2 regions of the Micromonospora sp. RV43 genome follow, and region 2 is predicted to be linked to the other one. Evidence: predicted binding sites of a transcription regulator. Region 2 holds the regulator's gene; the other holds the start of a gene.
The links. Region 2 encodes HspR, which represses chaperone genes until heat shock. Its sites were predicted from a motif close to TTGAGTNNNNNNNACTCAA; they were not measured.
Positions count from the first base shown of each region.

Region 1 (4,411 bases), on a different contig from region 2:
CCAGCAGACCAACGCGGGCGGCGCGGGCGCCGGCACCCCGACCGTGGCCTGCCCGGACGTCCGGGGCCGGCTGCCGCAGGTGCCCGGTCAGGCCCGCGCCGAGGTGGACCGCACCCTGGCGCTGCTGGAGTCGCAGATCGCCGACGCGAACCGGCGGCTCGCGGCGGAGGGCCGCAACGGCGGCGAGTTCATCAACAACGCGATCCTGCGTCCGCTCGCGGACAAGCGGACCGCGGCGCTCAACCGGATCGCCACCGCCATCGGCCGGGTCGCCCAGCGCCCGCAGGGCCTGGACCAGCTCGCCCAGTGCGCGGTGACCGACACCCCGCAGAACGGCGGCCAGAACGGCGGGAACAACAACGGCGGTCAGAACGGCGGCAACAACAACGGGGGCCAGAACGGCGGCAACAACAACGGCGGTCAGAACGGCGGGAACAACGGCGGCGGGAACAACAACGGCGGCGGCCAGAACAACGGTGGCGGCAACGGCCTGAACGTGCTCGCCAAGGACTGCTCCGGCAGCCAGCTCCAGGCCCACGACGGCTTCCAGAACGGCAACCGGTGCGTGAGCACCGCGTTCGGTGAGGTGGGCGCCGCGGCGAACAACCCGTCGCTGCTGATCACGCAGTTCCCGAACCAGGTGCGGCGCAACCAGCCGTTCACCCTCCGGGTCACCACCAAGAACCTGGTGCGGGACCGCTTCCTCGCCGCCGGCCAGGGCGGCTACTACCTGGAGAGCTCGCTGCTCAACGGCCAGGGCCTGGTGCGCGGCCACTTCCACACCGCCTGCCGCATGCTCGGCAGCACCCGGCAGCCTCCGAACCCGCAGGACGTGCCGGCCTTCTTCGTGGCCACCGAGGACGGGCGGGGCGGCAACCAGCCGGACGACGTGCTGATCCAGATTCCGGGCCTGGCGCAGTCGGGCGTGGCGCAGTGCGCGGTCTGGGCCGGTGACGGCTCGCACCGCATCCCGATGATGGAGCGGGCCAACCAGACTCCCGCCATCGACGTGGTGCGCATCCGGGTCAACTGAGCGGGCGAACGGCAGCGGCCGTCCGGGGGACTCCTCCGGGCGGCCGCTGCCGTTCCCGCGTACGTGCACGGTGGAAGGTGATCCCGGAAGAAATTTCGTGCCGGCGGTATCCGGCCGGATGAAAAGCGCTGACCGTAGAAAGCCGATCGGGGCCCCGCCGATTTCTCAGCGTGACCCCGGGATGCCCGACGGTGAACCGGTGGCGGTCAGCGGTTCTTGTACGCCTCGACCACCGACACCGGGATGCGTCCGCGCTCGGAAATCTCGAACCCGTTCTTGGCGGCCCATTCCCGGATGGCGCGGTTCTGCTCGCGGTCCATTCCCGAGGTGCTCGGCCGGGCGGTGCGACGGGCGCCGCGGGCGACCTCGGTCGCTCCCCGGCCGATTCGCCTGCCAGCGCTGATGTACGGATCCAGCGCCTTGCGCAGGACGCCCGCGTTCTCGTCGGAGACGTCGATCGTGTACGCCACGCCGTCCAGGCTGAACTCGACGGTCCGATCGGCCTTTCCGCCGTCGAGGTCGTCGGTCAGAACGGTGATTACTTTCCTTGCCATCGCCATTACTCCCTGTGTCGGGCGGGGTGTGGCTAAGAGTTTGACCTACCGCGCGGTAATTCCGCAACAATAGCCGACTGTTTCCATTCGGCGGGTCGCGGTAAAGGGTGCCGCCATTGGGTGCGGAGCGCGGGAACGCGGCGCTTCGTAGTGGCGTGGGTCACAACCCGGAACAAGGGGAACGTTTTGTTACTTGAGCCAGACACGCTCAACCAATGTGATGGCAGGTGTTCGATGGCAACTCTTCCGGTACTTCCTCTGACCGACGCCGTCCTGCTGCCCGGGATGGTCGTCCCGGTGACCCTCGACCCGACCACCCAGGCCGCTGTCGACGCGGCCCGCGCCACCGGCGACAAGGAACTCCTGGCCGTGCCCCGCATCGACGGCGAGTACGGCTCCGTCGGCGTGGTCGCAACGATCGAGAAGGTGGGCCGGCTGCCCAGCGGCGAACCGGCGGCGGTCGTCCGCGGTCTCACCCGCGCCCGCATCGGCTCCGGCGTGCCCGGTCCCGGCGCCGCGCTCTGGGTGGAGGCGGCCACACTCGACGAACCCGCACCGGCGGGCCGCGCCCGGGAACTCGCCCGCGAGTACCGCGCGCTCATGACCTCGGTGCTGCAGCAGCGCGGCGCCTGGCAGGTGATCGACGCGATGGAGCGGATGACCGACCTGTCCGAGCTGGCCGACTCGGCCGGCTACGCGCCCTGGCTCAGCCTGACCCAGAAGACCGAACTGCTCGCCGCGCCGGACGTCACCGCCCGGCTGGAACTGCTCGTCGGCTGGGTGAAGGAACACCTGGCCGAGCAGGAGGTCACCGAGCAGATCAACAGCGACGTCCGCGAGGGGCTGGAGAAGTCCCAGCGGGAGTTCCTGCTCCGCCAGCAGCTCGCCGCGATCCGCAAGGAACTCGGCGAGGACGAGCCGGACGGCTCCGCCGACTACCGCTCCCGGGTGGAGTCCGCCGACCTGCCGGAGAAGGTCCGTGAGGCGGCGCTTCGTGAGGTCGGCAAGCTGGAGCGGGCCAGTGACGCCTCACCCGAGGCGGGCTGGATCCGTACCTGGCTGGACACCGTCCTGGAGATGCCCTGGAGCACGCGTACCCAGGACGACACCGACCTGGCCGCGGCCCGGGCCGTGCTGGACGCCGACCACGCCGGCCTGGCCGACGTGAAGGACCGCATCCTGGAGTACCTCGCGGTGCGCAACCGGCGCGCGGAGCGCAACCTCGGCGTCGTCGGCGGACGCGGCTCCGGCGCGGTGCTGGCCCTGGCCGGCCCGCCCGGTGTCGGCAAGACCAGCCTCGGCGAGTCGGTCGCCCGGGCGCTGGGCCGCAACTTCGTCCGCGTCTCCCTCGGCGGTGTCCGGGACGAGGCGGAGATCCGCGGCCACCGGCGCACCTACGTCGGCGCGCTGCCCGGCCGGATCGTGCGGGCGCTGCGCGAGGCCGGCTCGATGAACCCGGTCGTGCTGCTCGACGAGGTCGACAAGCTGGCCGCCGGCTACTCCGGCGACCCGGCGGCGGCCCTGCTGGAGGTGCTCGACCCGGCGCAGAACCACACGTTCCGCGACCACTACCTGGAGGTCGACCTCGACCTGTCCGACGTGCTGTTCCTCGCCACCGCCAACGTGGTGGAGGCGATCCCCGGCCCGCTGCTGGACCGGATGGAGCTGGTCGCGCTGGACGGCTACACCGAGGACGAGAAGGTCGCCATCGCCCGGGACCACCTGCTGCCCCGGCAGCGGGAGCGGGCCGGGCTGACCGGCGAGGAGGTGAGCGTCGCCGACGAGGCGCTGGCGCTGATCGCTGGTGAGTACACCCGGGAGGCCGGCGTCCGGCAGCTCGAACGCGCTCTCGCCAAGATCTTGCGCAAGGTCGCGGTCGCGCTCGCCACGGACTCCGCGCCGGTGCACGTCGACGCCGGCAACCTGGCCCGCTACCTGGGCCGGCCCAAGTTCACCCCGGAGTCGGCCGAACGCACCGCAGTACCCGGCGTGGCGACCGGACTCGCGGTCACCGGCGCCGGTGGTGACGTGCTGTTCATCGAGGCCACCACGATGGAGGGTGAACCCGGGCTGACGCTGACCGGCCAGCTCGGCGACGTGATGAAGGAGTCCGCGCACATCGCGTGGTCGTACCTGCGGTCGAACGGGCGGCGCTACGGGCTGGACCCGAACGCGCTGGCCGGGCGGCGGATCCACCTGCACGTCCCGGCGGGCGCGGTACCGAAGGACGGCCCGAGCGCCGGCATCACCATGGTGACCGCGCTGGCCTCCCTGGTGACCGGGCGTCCGGTGCGGCCGGAGTTCGGGATGACCGGCGAGGTGACGCTCTCCGGCCGGGTGCTGCCGATCGGCGGGGTGAAGCAGAAACTGCTCGCCGCGCACCGGGCCGGTCTCACCGAGGTGATCATCCCGAAGCGCAACGAGCCGGACCTGGACGACCTGCCGGCGCAGGTGCGGGAGGCGCTGACCGTGCACACCCTGTCCGACGTGGCGGACGTGCTCGCGCTGGCCCTGCGCCCGGCCGAACTCGGCACCCAGGCGCTGGACGGGCCGGCGCTCGCCGCCGCCTGACGGCCGACGCCCCGGTCACCGTACGCACGGTGGCCGGGGCGTCGTCGTGTCCGCCCGCGCTCAGCGGCGGTCGCGCCGCTCGTACCCCCGGTCGCGGCGCTCGCCCGGCCCGTCGCCGTCCCGGTCCCGGCGTACCGTCGCCTTGCGGCCCTTGATGGTGGTGCCGCGCAGCCCCGCGATGATCTCGTCGGCGACCGCCTGCGGCACCTCGACCAGGGAGAACCGGTCGGCGATCTCGATCGAGCCGATGTCC
Region 1 covers NZ_LEKG01000075.1:8,664-13,074, forward strand. Annotated here, with positions in the region: gene ABD52_RS18925 (hypothetical protein) at 1-1,033, shown strand, start outside; gene ABD52_RS18930 (Lsr2 family protein) at 1,240-1,587, opposite strand; gene lon (endopeptidase La) at 1,822-4,158, shown strand; gene ABD52_RS18940 (DEAD/DEAH box helicase) at 4,219-4,411, opposite strand, start outside.
Region 1: lon (endopeptidase La) is a predicted target of HspR. The motif match lies at 1,781-1,799, and genes of this name have one in related genera.

Region 2 (4,411 bases):
AGAGCGGCGACAAGCTGCCCGGCGAGAACCGTGACCAGCTCAACGAGGCGCTCGGCGAGCTGCGCAGCGCCCTCGGCGGGCAGGACATCGAGAAGATCAAGTCCGCGCACGAGAAGCTGGCGCAGGTCTCCCAGCAGGCGGGCTCGCTGCTCTACGCCCAGCAGCAGGAGGGCGAGCAGACCGCACCGGGTGCGGCCGGGCCGGGTGCCGGCGCGGGTGCGGCCGGTGGCCCGAAGGCCGGTGGCGACGACGACGTGGTCGACGCGGAGATCGTGGACGAGGACAAGAAGTGACATCCGGTCCCGGACACGATTCGCACGGCAGAGGGATGAGGTAACCGCATGACGGACAAGCCACGAGCGGCCGGCCCGGGTGCCACCGGGTCGGCGCCGGGCGCCGGCAAGGACACCGGCGACGAACCTCGGGTCGTCATCCGCGACAAGCGCAAGCTCGGCAAGGTGACCGAGCAGCCGGCGAACGACGCTTCGGCGGCCGACGCGGCCGCCGACGCGCCCGCCGAAGGGCTGGTCGAGGAGGCCGAGGTCGTGGTCGACGAGATCGGCGGCGAGGCCGAGGTCAGCGGTCCGACCGTGGTCGACTCGCCCGCCGAGCCGAACGGCGGGACCGGCCCGGACGCGCCGCTCGGCGCCGAGCTGGAGTCGCTCCGCACCGACCTGGAGGAGCGCACCCGCGACCTCCAGCGGGTGACCGCGGAGTACGCCAACTACCGCAAGCGGGTCGACCGGGACCGCAACCTGGTTCAGGAGCAGGCCACCGGGGCGGTGCTCACCGCGCTGCTGCCGATCCTCGACGACCTGGACCGGGCCCGTGAGCACGGCGACCTGGTGGGACCGTTCGGCAGCGTGGCCGAGCAGCTCACCGGCGCGCTCGCGAAGTTCGGCCTGACCGCGTTCGGTGAGACGGGTGACCCGTTCGACCCGACCCGGCACGAGGCGGTGGCGCACCAGACCTCCGCCGACGTGACGGAGCCGACCTGCGTCCAGGTCATGCGCCGTGGTTACCAGCTCGGCGAGCGGCTGCTGCGGCCCGCCATGGTCGCGGTCGCGGACCCGGAGTAGTGCCGACCCGTGACGTCCCGCCCGCCCGCACCGGGCGGGCGGGACGACCGGGGTTCGACCCGTGGAAGGGGGTGGACCGGTGAGTTCCAAGGACTGGATCGAGAAGGACTACTACGCCGCGTTGGGCGTGGACAAGTCCGCCTCCTCGGACGAGATCAAGAAGGCGTACCGCAAGTTGGCCCGGGAGTCGCACCCGGACCACAACCCCGGCGACACCGGCGCCGAGGAGCGGTTCAAGACCGTCTCCGAGGCGTACGCGGTGCTCGGTGACGAGAAGAAGCGCCGCGAGTACGACGAGATGCGCTCGCTGTTCGGCTCCGGCGCCTTCCGGCGCAGCGCCCGCGGTGCGGGCCAGCCGGGCGGCATGCCGTTCGACGTCTCCGACCTGTTCGGCGGCGGCGCCGGGGGTGGGGACAGCCGGTTCAGCGGCGGCGGCTTCACCGACCTGTTCAGCTCGATCTTCTCCGGCGGTGCAGGTGGCGGCGGTCCGGCACGTCCGCGCGGCCCGGCCCGCGGCCGGGACGTCGAGACCGAGGTGGCGCTCGACTTCGAAGACGCGGTACGCGGCGTCACGCTGCCGCTGACGCTGCGCGCGCCCGGCGTCTGCGACACCTGCCACGGCAACGGCGCGAAGCCCGGCACCCAGCCGGTGACCTGCCCGGTCTGCCACGGTGCCGGCGTGACCACCCGCAACCAGGGTTCGTTCAGTTTCTCCGAGCCGTGCCGCAACTGCCAGGGTGTCGGCACGATCGTCGAGGAGAAGTGCCCGGAGTGCCACGGCACCGGCGGGGTCACCAAGACCCGCACGCTGCACGTCCGCTTCCCCGCCGGGGTGTCGGACGGGCAGCGGATCCGCCTGGCCGGCCGAGGTGAGCCCGGCGAGCGGGGCGGTCCGGCGGGCGACCTGTTCGTGCAGGTGAAGGTCCGCCCGGACGAGCTGTTCGGGCGCACCGGGGACGACCTGACCCTGAACGTCCCGATCACGTACGCCGAGGCGGTTCTCGGCACGGACCTGCGCGTGCCGACCCTGGACGGGACGGTGACCCTGCGGGTGCCACCGGGTACGCCCAGCGGGCGGGTGCTGCGCGCCCGCGGCAAGGGCGTCGTACGCAAGGACGGCCGCGCCGGTGACCTGCTGGTCACGCTCGACGTGGTGGTTCCGGCGAAGGTCTCGGACGAGGCGCGGGCGGCGCTGGAGACCTTCGCGGCGCAGACTCCGCCCGCCGCGCGGGAACATCTCGACGCGCGGGTACGTCGATTCAGTTGACGGCGGCACCGGAGGTGAGCGGGCATGTCGGAGGAGTACGTCGGCTCGGGTGACCAGGCATACGAGGCCAAGGTCTTGATGATCTCGGTGGCCGCGCGGATGGCGGGGATGCACCCCCAGACGCTGCGCCAGTACGACCGGCTGGGCCTGGTGCAGGCCGGCCGGGCGTCCGGCGGCGGTCGCCGGTACAGCGTCCGGGACGTGGTGCTGCTCCGCGAGGTGCAGCGGCTCAGCCAGGACGACGGGATCAACCTGGCCGGGGTCAAGCGGATCATCGGGTTGGAGCGGCTGCTCGAAGAGGCGCAGCAGCGGGTGGCCCGGCTGGAGGCGGAACTGGACGCCGCGTACCGGCGGATCGCCGAGCTGGAGTCGCTCGGCGGCTTCCCCCGCGGCGACCTCGTGCCCACCAACCGCACATCCACCGCGCTCGTCGTCTGGCGTCCGCGCCGCGCTCCCGACCGCTGATTCCGTACCTGAAGGCCGGCGCGCCCCGCTCCCCCGGGGCCGCGCCGGCCTTCGTCGTTCCCCGGTCGGTTCGCGGGCCGGGTCAGGGGAAAGCGGGGTACGGCAGAGCGGGGTCAACTAGGCTTTTCCGTAGGGGGCAAAAGCCCCAAAGCGGATTCCGGGCTGGCGGGGGGAGTCATGACGGAACCGGCGAAGAAGGTGGCCGAGCGCGCGGAGGAACGGCTGGAGAAGGTGGCCGAGAACGTGCGCGAGCGGTTCGACCGGGTCACCGAGGGACGCTTCAGCGACAAGGTCAAGGAAGGGCGCTTCGCCGACCAGACGGACCACGGCGTGGACCGGGCGCGGGACGACGAGCGGCGCAAGAAGCAGGGCGGGTCGACCTAGACGATCCGCCGACGTGCGGGCCGGGATCCACGGGGGATCCCGGCCCGTTCGTGTTCTGCAGGGCCGGCCGGGATGCTGGGCTGCTCCGGGCGGGCACCACCCACCCGCCCTCGCGGTCGATCATGAAGTTGGCGGCGACAAACCGGACACCAAATACCGCCAAGTTCATGATCGACCAGGCCGTCGGGTCGACGTGGCCAGCGAGGTCGACGTGGGCGGGTCGAGTCGTCAGAGGCGGCGGTTCTCGCGGACCAGGCCGCCCTCGCACCAGTCGCGGTAGACGAAGAGATCCGGCCGGGCGAGCAGCACCCGGCTGTTGTGCGCCCAGTTGCGCATCAGGTCGTCGCCGGACTTCTCGGCCTGCTCGACCAGCTTGCGGAACCGGCGCTTGGGGTGGGCGCGGAAGTTCGTCCGGATGCCGTCGGCGGCGTAGATGTAGAGGCAGTGCAGCGTGAACCGCCGCGCCGGGCAGCCCTGATCCATGGCCAGATCGAACAGCGTCTGCACCAGATGGTCACCGGCGACCAGCAGATCCCAGTCCGGCGGCATCGAGGTCAGCGGCACCGAATCCGGTTGATAGGCCCACGCCCGAAGCTCGGCGGGCGAGGGATCGACCGGGTTGGCGAAGCCGCGGAACGTCTCTTCCTGCACGCTCACCGGCCGACCTTCCGCTTGCGCTGGCGGGGGCGCAGGCCACCCGCGGACCCTGGCTGCTGGGCCGAAACGTTAACGCGGTTGGACGGAGCAGGGGTAGACCTTCCCGGGATCAATTTGACAACGCCGGGCCGGATCTGCCCTGCGGCTGATCCGGCCCGGCCCGATCAGTCGCCGGTGCCCAGGGGCAGCGGCGCGGGCGGCCGTGCGGCGGCGGCGCGGGTGCGCAGCCACTGCTTGAACCACGGGCTGTCCGGCAGGCGGGCGAGCAGCGGCCCGGTCACCACCGTGATCAACACGTACGCGGTGGCGAGCGCGGCGAGCTTCGGCTCCACCGGGTAGACGGCCGCGACGGCCAGCCCGGCGATGACGATGGAGAACTCGCCGCGCGGGGTCAGCGCCAGGCCGGCCCGCCAGCGTCCGGGCTCGGCGATCCCGGCCCGGCGGGCGGCCAGGTAGCCGGTGGCCACCTTCGTCGCCATGGTCACCACTGCGAGCAGCAGCGCGGGCAGCAGCACCGGCGGCATGTCCAACGGGTTGGTGACCAGCCCGAAGAACACGA
Region 2 covers NZ_LEKG01000046.1:7,682-12,092, forward strand. Annotated here, with positions in the region: gene dnaK (molecular chaperone DnaK) at 1-293, shown strand, start outside; gene grpE (nucleotide exchange factor GrpE) at 342-1,079, shown strand; gene dnaJ (molecular chaperone DnaJ) at 1,159-2,346, shown strand; gene ABD52_RS13870 (heat shock protein transcriptional repressor HspR) at 2,371-2,811, shown strand; gene ABD52_RS13875 (hypothetical protein) at 2,989-3,195, shown strand; gene ABD52_RS13880 (hypothetical protein) at 3,424-3,852, opposite strand; gene ABD52_RS13885 (cation:proton antiporter) at 4,017-4,411, opposite strand, start outside.